2 regions of the Frigoribacterium sp. CFBP 8751 genome follow, and region 1 is predicted to be linked to the other one. Evidence: predicted binding sites of a transcription regulator. Region 1 holds the regulator's gene; the other holds the start of a gene.
The links. The regulator HrcA, encoded in region 1, represses chaperone genes, less so after heat shock. The targets are predictions, from matches to a motif close to TTNGCACTCGNNNNNNNCGAGTGCNAA.

Region 1 (4,389 bases):
TGGGACCCTCCCAACGGGAGATGCTGCGGGCCGCGGCCCACGGGACGATCTCGTCGACGCCGAGCTCGGTCGCGGCCTGTACCGCGAGCTCGTCGCGGTCGCCCTTGGCGAGGGCCTGGGCGAGGACCAGCCGCGTCGTCGGCGCCTCGTGCCGCACCACCCGCGTCGCGAGCAGCACCAGCCGCTCGGGCGCCGCCTCGCTCACCTCGCCCTGGACCACCAAGCCCCGACCGTTGCCGAGGGTGAGCGCTTCGCCCACCCGGACACGGCTGACCGTCACCGCGTGCCGCGCCTCGGAACCGGTCAGCTCGACGGTCGAACCGACCTCGGCGGCGACCAGGTCGTCGACCAGGTAGAAGTGCGCCACGATCAGAAGTTGAGGAAGCGGTCGCGCAACTTGCCGAAGAGGCCCTGCTGGAAGTGCGACAGCTCGGGAGCCGCAGAGCGCCGACCCGAGGCGAACTTCTCGATCAACTCGCGCTCTTTGTGGCTGAGCTTGGTCGGGGTGACCACCTGGACGCCGATCTTGAGGTCGCCGCGACCCGTTCCGCGCAGTCGGGTGATGCCGCGGTCCTTCACGGTGAGGATGTCGGCACTCTGGGTGCCGGGCCTGATCTCGACCTCGATCTCGCCGTCGAGCCCGGTGAGCGTCGTCGTCGTGCCGAGGATGGCGTCGGTCATCTGCACCTCGAGCGTCGCCAGCAGGTCGTCGCCGTTGCGGCTGTAGGTGTCGTGGTGCCGCACCTTGACCTCGAGGTAGAGGTCGCCGTTCGGGCCGCCGGCCTGGCCGACCTCGCCCTGACCGGGCAACTGGAGCCTGAGCCCGGTGTCGACGCCCGCGGGGATGTCGATGGGGATCGAACGCCGGGCCCGGACGCGCCCCTGGCCCTGGCACGTCGGGCAGGGGTTGGGGATGACGGTGCCGTACCCACGGCAGGTTCCGCACGGGCTCGACGTCATGACGTTGCCGAGCAGCGAGCGCACGGTGCGCTGGATCTGCCCGGAGCCACCGCAGATGTCGCAGGTCTGGGGCGAGGTGCCGGGTGCGCAGCACGAGCCGCTGCACGTGTCGCAGAGGACGGCCGTGTCGACCTCGATGTCGCGCTGCGTGCCGAAGACGATGTCCTCGAGGTCGACCTCGAGGCGCAGGAGCGCGTCCTGCCCGCGTTCGCGCCGGGACCGCGGCCCCTGACGTTGGCCCTGACCACCACCGCCGAAGAACGCGTCGAAGATGTCGCCGAAGCCGGCGGCCCCGCCACCGCCACCGCCGCTGAAGCCGGGCTGCGGACCCAGGTCGTAGCGTTCGCGTTGCTGCGGGTCGCTGAGCACGTCGTAGGCGTGCGTGACGTCCTTGAACCGTTCGGACGCGTCGGGGCTGGGATTGACGTCGGGGTGCAGCTCGCGAGCGAGCTTGCGGTACGCCTTCTTGATCTCTTCCGGGGTCGCCTGACGGTCGACTCCGAGGACGTCGTAATGATCTGCCACTGGTTCTCGTCTGCCTCTGGTGTGGTGTGGTGGTCTTCCCGGCGGGGCCGGGCCCGGCGGACCGGGACGGGATGGGGTCGTGGAACGGCCGGGGCCGTCGGCGTCGGCTACCGCTCGGCGAGCAGCGACGACAGGTAACGGGCGACGGCACGCACCGCCGCCATGTTGGTCGAGTAGTCCATGCGCATGGGCCCGAGGACGCCGAGCCTCGCGATCTCGCTGCCCTGCGTCGAGTACCCGCTGGCCAGCACCGACGCCTGCGACAACCCGAACGAGGCGTTCTCCCGTCCGATGCTCGCGGCCACGTCGACGGCGTCGAGCTGCATCTCGCCGAACAACCGCAGCAGGGCGACCTGTTCTTCGATCGCCTCGAGCACTGGGAAGAGGTCACCGCTGAAGTCGTCGCCCGTGCGCACCAGGTTCGCCGCACCGGCCATGACGAGGCGGTCCTGGCGTCCGGCGGCGATCTGCTCGGTGAGGCTCGCGACGACGACGCCGACGACCGCCGCGAGATCGGGGCGGAAGCGCGTCGGCAGGTCGGTGAGGGCCGTGGAGGCCTCACCGAGGGGCCGTCCGCCGACCGCGGCGTTGATGGCGGCCCGCAGTTCGGACAGGAAGGACTCGTCGACGGCGGTGCGGATGTCGACGGCCCGCTGCTCGACCTGGCCGCTGTCGGTGATGAGCACCGTCATGACGCGGCCGTCGCCCAGGCTGACCAGTTCGACGTGACGCACGCGGGCCCGGGAGAAGGTGGGGTACTGCACCAGCGCCACCTGGTTCGTGAGCTGCGACAGCAGACGGACCGTTCGCCCCAGCACCTCGTCGAGGTCGGTGGAGTCGCCGAGGAAGGTCTCGATGGCCTGACGCTGGGCGGCGCTGAGGGGTCTCAGGTCGGCGAGCTGGTTGACGAAGAGCCGATAGCCCTTGTCGGTCGGCACCCGACCCGACGAGGTGTGCGGGGCCGCGATGAGCTCTTCTTCTTCGAGCAGCGCCATGTCGTTGCGGATCGTCGCCGCCGAGACGCCGAACTGGTGTCGCTCGACGATGGACTTGGAGCCCACGGGCTCACGGGACGCGACGTAGTCGTGCACGATGACGCGCAGGACTTCGAGACCGCGTTCGGAGACCATGACGCACCTCTCTTCGCTCGACGCCCCGGGTCGTCCGCCCGCCGGGCGACCGGTCCTGGCACTCGACGTGCCGGACTGCCAATCGTACGACACCTCCGTCGCGAGGCCTACTCGCGCCGCGCCCGGCTGCCCTAGGGTGGCGGGGACATCCGCAGGACACTCACGAACAGGTGCAGCCATGACCGAGAACCCTCCCGCCCAGCCGAACGGCCCGCAGAACGGGCGACCCGGCCAGAACGGGCAGCCCGGCCAGCCCTACGGCCACGGCCAGCAGCCCGGTCAGGGCCAGCAGCCCGGCGCCGGCTACGGCCAGCAGCCCGGCTACCAGCCGCAGCCCGTCCAGCCGATGCGCCCCGAGGACGAGAAGCTGTGGTCGACGCTCATCCACCTCGGCGGCATCATCTTCGCGTTCGTCCCCGCTCTCGTCGGCTACCTCGTGTTGAAGGACCGTGGCCCGTTCATCCGGGAACACACCAAGACCGCGCTGAACTTCCAGATCACGATGGCCATCGTCTACGTGATCTCGGCGATCCTGTCGATCATCGTCATCGGAGGCGTGCTCGCACTCGTCGCCGGCATCCTCGTCATCATCTTCTCGATCATCGCCGCCGTCGCGGCCAACAAGGGCCAGTGGTACAAGTACCCGCTGACCATCGAGTTCATCAAGTAGGCGGTCGACCGGCCCGGACGGGCACGACGCGAGGCGCGACTCCCCCGGGAGCCGCGCCTCCTGCGTTCCGGGCCCGTGCCTCCCCTGCCCGTGCCTCCCGGGCCCGTGCCTCCGGGTCCGTCGCCTCGGGGCGCCGACCGAGAACGTGACTCGATCCGGGCACGCCGGGTCAGTCGGGCAGCAGGCGCCGCACGACGGCGTCGGCCATGAGGCGCCCCTCACGGGTGAGCACCACGCGACCCTGCAGGGCCGGGCGCCCCTCGACCCAGCCGTCGGCGATGAGGCCGGCGACCGCCTGGCGCCCGTCGTCGTCGAGCTCGGAGGTCGGCAGCCCCTCGCGGATGCGCACCCCGAGCAGGACGCGCTCGACCCGACGGGTCTGGTCGTCGAGGGTCTCGCGCCCCGCGGCCGGTGACTCGCCCGCGGCCATGCGTTGTTGGTAGGCAGCCGGATGCTTGACGTTCCACCACCGGACGCCGCCGACGTGGCTGTGCGCGCCCGGGCCGACGCCCCACCAGTCGTGGCCCTGCCAGTAGGCCAGGTTGTGGCGGGAGCGGTGCTCGACGCCACGCGACCAGTTGCTGACCTCGTACCAGTCGTACCCCGCCGCGGCGAGCCGGTCGTCCGCGACCTCGTACATGTCGGCCGCGGTGTCGTCGTCGGGCATCGGGACCTCGCCGCGCTTGATCTGGCGGGCGAGCTTCGTGCCGTCCTCGACGATCAACGAGTAGGCCGAGAGGTGGTCGGGCTGCTGCTCGAGGGCGACGTCGAGAGAACGCCTCCAGTCGTCGAGGGTCTCGCCGGGCGTGCCGTAGATGAGGTCGAGGCTGACGTCGAGCCCGGCGTCACGCGCCCAGCGCACCACGAACGGGATGCGCTCGGGATCGTGCGTACGCTCGAGGGTGGCGAGCACGCTCGGCACGGCCGACTGCATGCCGAAGCTGACGCGCGTGAACCCGGCGTCGGCGAGCTGCTGCAGGTACGCGGCGTCGACCGAGTCGGGGTTCGCCTCGGTCGTCACCTCGGCGCCGGGCTCGAGACCCCAGGTGTCGACCATCGCGTGCAGCATCGACGTCAGGTCGCCCGCGGGCAGCATCGTCGGGG
Region 2 (4,389 bases), on a different contig from region 1:
GGTGCTGGGCGTCCCGACCTCGCACTTGGCGGCGGGATCGGCCTTGGCCGACGACGACGACGAGGCGTCGTCGGAGGGAGATGCCGTCGAACAGGCAGCGAGCAGCACGGAGGCTGCGCCGGCGAGAGCCAGTGCTCGGAGGGCGGTGCTGGATCGGATCATCCGTGGAACCCTTTCGTGGACAGCGGCAGTGCAGCCCGACCGGTGGCGGTCGAACCTGCCGCGATTGGTCCGAAACTAGGGGTCGAATGTTTCTGGCGTGTGTTCTCGACGTCAAAGTGACGTTTCGTTAGCCATTCGTGACTTTGCGAGGGATGGTCGTTTCTAGGCGGTCGGTGCCACCGCGAGCGGTCGACGTGACCGCCGCCCCGCGCGCACCATGTCGACGGTGAGCACGATCGAGGCGACCCAGACGATCGCGAAGCCGACCCATCGCGCCGCCGACATGTGCTCGCCGAGCACGACGACGCCCACGACGAACTGCAGCACGGGGGCGACGTACTGCGTCAGCCCCACGGTCGTCAGGGGAAGCCGACGCGTCGCCGAGGCGAAGAGCAGCAGCGGCACGGCCGTGATGACACCCGTGCCGATCGTCGCGAGGGTGTGCCCGACGCTCACGGTGCCGAGCACGACGCCGCCCCCGAGGCCCGTCACGTGCAGCACGATCAGGGTGACGGCCGCGAAGGGGGCGATCCAGAGCGTCTCGAGCGTGAGCCCGCCGACCGCGTCGACCCGCCCACCGACCTGCTTCTTCACCAGGCCGTAGAGCCCGAACGAGAACGCGAGGACGAGCGAGATGAACGGGGGCCTGCCCGCCCCGATCGCGATCACGAGGACGGCGACGGCGCTCAGCCCGACGGCGACCCACTGGGTCGTGCGCAGACGTTCACGCAGCACCACCACGCCGAGCAGGACCGTCACGATCGGGTTGATGAAGTACCCCAGGGCCGCCTCGACCACGTGCCCGCTGAGCGTCGCCGAGATGAAGACCGTCCAGTTGACGACGATGAACGCCCCCGCCAACCCCATGGTGCCCACCAGGCGGGGCTGCCGCAGCAGGGCCAGGAACGATCGCAGCGCCCCCGTCACGACGAGCAGCACCGCGCAGAAGACGAGCGAGAACAGCACCCGCCACGCGACGATCTCGAACGGGCCGGCCGGGGCCAACAACAGGAAGTACACCGGCAGCACGCCCCAGAGCCCGTAGGCGCCCAGGGCGTAGGCCAGGCCCGCCCCGCCGGCCCCGGCGACGCCGAGCCCCGAGGTCGGGGCGGAGGGGGACGAGGAGGCGCGGGTCGAGGTCACCAGGCGACTCTAGGTGGCTGCGCCCGCCGCCGGAACGGCCACTCCTGCCACCGTGGATCGATCGACGGACGATCACGCCTGGGGACGAACGGTCACCGGTGGTCGCGCCGCGGACACGACGAAGGCCCCTGCCGGAGCAGGGGCCTTCGGGACGGCGACCGGGGTCGCGGAGCACGGCCGGAGCCGTGCCGAGGTGCTAGCGGACGATGACCGCCAGGACGTCGCGAGCCGAGAGCACGAGCAGGTCTTCTCCGCCGTACTTCACCTCGGTTCCGCCGTACTTGCTGTAGATGACCTTGTCGCCGGTGGCGACGTCGAGCGGCACGCGGTTGCCGTTGTCGTCGATGCGGCCCGGGCCGACCGCCACCACTTCACCCTCTTGGGGCTTCTCTTTGGCGGTGTCGGGGATCACGAGACCCGAAGCAGTGGTCTGCTCGGCTTCGACCTGACGAATGACGATGCGATCTTCGAGCGGCTTGATGCTGACCGACACGGGTGACCTCTTCTTTCTCGGTGCTACGAAAACATGGGGGCTGGCACTTGCCGGGGGCGAGTGCCAGAACAACTGTAGGACGAGACTGGCACTCGGTCAATCCGAGTGCCAACGCGTCGGCCCGCGTGCGTCACACTGGACGACATGGATTCCTCCGAGCTGCTCGAAGTCCTCTCGCCCGAGGGGCTGCGGCTGCTCGACTCGCTGCCGACGGGCGGCGCCACCGGCGACGACGTCGTCGGCACGGTGGCCGCGTTGCGCAAGCAGGGCCACTCCCCCGCCCTCGTGTCGGCGGTGCTCACGCAGGCCCGGCTCCGTGGCCGGGCCGCAGCCAAGTTCGGCGAGTTCGCGAGCCGCATGCTGTTCACCGAGGCGGGCCTCGAACAGGCCACGCGCCTCCCGGTCGCCGCGCGCCACGCCGGACGCTACGCCGCGGCGGGCGTCGGCAGCGTGGCCGACCTCGGCTGCGGCATCGGTGGCGACGCCCTGGCGTTCGCCGCGCTCGACCTCGACGTGCTCGCCGTCGACCGCGACGAGGTCACCGCGGCCGTCGCGTCGTACAACCTCGCGCCCTGGTCGTCGTCACGCGTCGAGCAGGGCGACGCCGAGACGACCGACCTCGGGGGCGTCGAGGGCGTCTTCCTCGACCCGGCACGACGGACGTCCGGCCACAGCGCCACGAAACGCCTCGCCGATCCGGCCGACTGGTCCCCCGGCCTCGACGTCGCTTTCGGCTTCGCCGACCGCCTGCCCACCGGCGTCAAGCTCGGCCCCGGGGTCGACCGCGAGCTGCTGCCGACCGACGCCGAGTGCCAGTGGATCTCGGTCGACCGCGACGTGGTCGAGGTGGGCGTGTGGTTCGGTCCGCTCGCGCGGCCGGGGGTGGGCCGATCGGCTCTGGTGATCAGCGCCTCCGGGGCGTCCGAGCTGACGGCTGCCGCCGACTCCGACGACGTGGACCCGGGCGACCTCGGCGAGTACCTCTACGAGCCCGACGGCGCCGTCATCCGGGCGCGCCTGATCGGCGACCTGGCCCGGTCGATCGACGCCCGCATGATCAGTCGCGACATCGCCTGGCTGACGACGGAGGCGCGGGTCGACACCCCCTTCGCGCAGGGTTTCCGCGTGCTCGAGACCTTCCCGCTCGACGAGCGGACGCTCAAACGCGAGCTGAGGGCCCGGGGCATCGGGCGCCTCGAGATCAAGAAGCGCGGGGTCGACGTCGATCCGGCGACGTTCCGCAAGCGACTCTCGTTGCAGGGCACCGGGACGGCGACCCTCGTGCTGACCCGCGTCGCGGGGCGGCACACGGCCCTGCTCTGCGAGCGCCTGGCCTGAGGCCCCGCCCTGTCGACGAAGGGGCAGAAGACGTCGTACGCCGGATCGGGAACGACACCTTCTGCCCGCTCGGGGCCCGGTCCGGTCCGGCCGCGGTCAGTACCCGCCGTAGTAGTCGGAACTCGACGAGAACCCGGCGATGAAGAGGCCGAAGGCCACCCAGCCGATCACGATGAGGACGACGCCGGCGTAGCCGACGATCAGCCCGGTGAGCCAGAACCCGCGGGCGGGGCGCTCACGCGACATGCCCAGGTGGCCGAGCACGATGCCCGCGATGGACGCCACGATCGAGAGTCCGAAGGTGAAGGGCGCGAGCACGACGCCGGCGATGGAGCCGATCATCGAGAGCAGGCTGAGCAGGCGAGGGGGCTGAGCGGCACCCGCCGAGGCGTAGGGCGGGTAGGGCGAGCCGTAGGGCTGCTGGCCGAACTGCGCACCGGGCTGACCCTGTTGGCCGTAGGACTGCTGACCGTAGGACTGCTGACCGTACTGAGCGCCGGACTGACCGTACTGCGCACCGGGCTGACCCTGTTGGCCGTAGGACTGCTGACCGTACGGCGCACCGGGCTGACCGGAGGGCTGCGGGCCCTGGGGCTGCTGACCGTAGCCCTGCGGCTGACCGTAGCCCGACGGCTGACCCTGCGGCTGACCGTGACCCGACGGCTGACCCTGCGGCTGGCCGTAGCCCGACGGCTGACCCTGCGGCTGGCCGTAGCCCGGTCGTTGACCCTGGGGCTGCTGGCCGTACCCCGTCTGCTGGCCGTAGCCCTGCTGCCCGTACCCTGCCGGCGGCTGCGCACCCGGCTGGCCGTAGGGGGGCCGGGGCGGCTGGGGCGCACCCGGCGGGACCTGCCCCGGGCGGGACTGCGGCACCGGAGCCCCCTGCGGTGCACCGTACGGCGCCGAACCCGTCGGGGGCACCCCGGCGTACGGCGACGAGGCGGGCGGCTGCGAGGCGGGCGACTGCGACGCGGCCCCCGGGAAGGCGGTCGGCGGCAGCGGCGGCGAGGCGGTGGCCGCGCCGCCACCCTCGGTCGGGCGCGTGGGGGGCGGGGTGGGTGCCGCGGGCGGCGTCGGAGCCGAGGGCGCGGTCGGCGCCGAGGACGGCGTCTCGGGGGTGGTGTCGTCGGTGGCCATCAGCTGCCTTTCGCGAGCGGTGCGTCGGTCGTGCCGCCGGAGCGGCCGGTCACGCCTGTGACGGTCGCGTCCCGGGACACGAAAGGGCCCGCACCGTCCGGTGCGGACCCCGTCAT

Region 2: a site for HrcA is predicted at 1,884-1,910, ahead of groES (co-chaperone GroES). Genes of this name have one in related genera too.

The regions. Positions count from the first base shown of each region.
Region 1 covers NZ_JACYUB010000002.1:646,773-651,161, reverse strand. Annotated here, with positions in the region: gene IFT88_RS08845 (16S rRNA (uracil(1498)-N(3))-methyltransferase) at 1-367, opposite strand, end outside; gene dnaJ (molecular chaperone DnaJ) at 370-1,485, opposite strand; gene hrcA (heat-inducible transcriptional repressor HrcA) at 1,593-2,615, opposite strand; gene IFT88_RS08830 (DUF4870 domain-containing protein) at 2,794-3,285, shown strand; gene hemW (radical SAM family heme chaperone HemW) at 3,455-4,389, opposite strand, start outside.
Region 2 covers NZ_JACYUB010000001.1:595,258-599,646, reverse strand. Annotated here, with positions in the region: gene IFT88_RS02965 (ABC transporter substrate-binding protein) at 1-162, opposite strand, end outside; gene rarD (EamA family transporter RarD) at 325-1,305, opposite strand; gene groES (co-chaperone GroES) at 1,502-1,798, opposite strand; gene IFT88_RS02950 (class I SAM-dependent methyltransferase) at 1,943-3,136, shown strand; gene IFT88_RS16970 (DUF4190 domain-containing protein) at 3,233-4,273, opposite strand.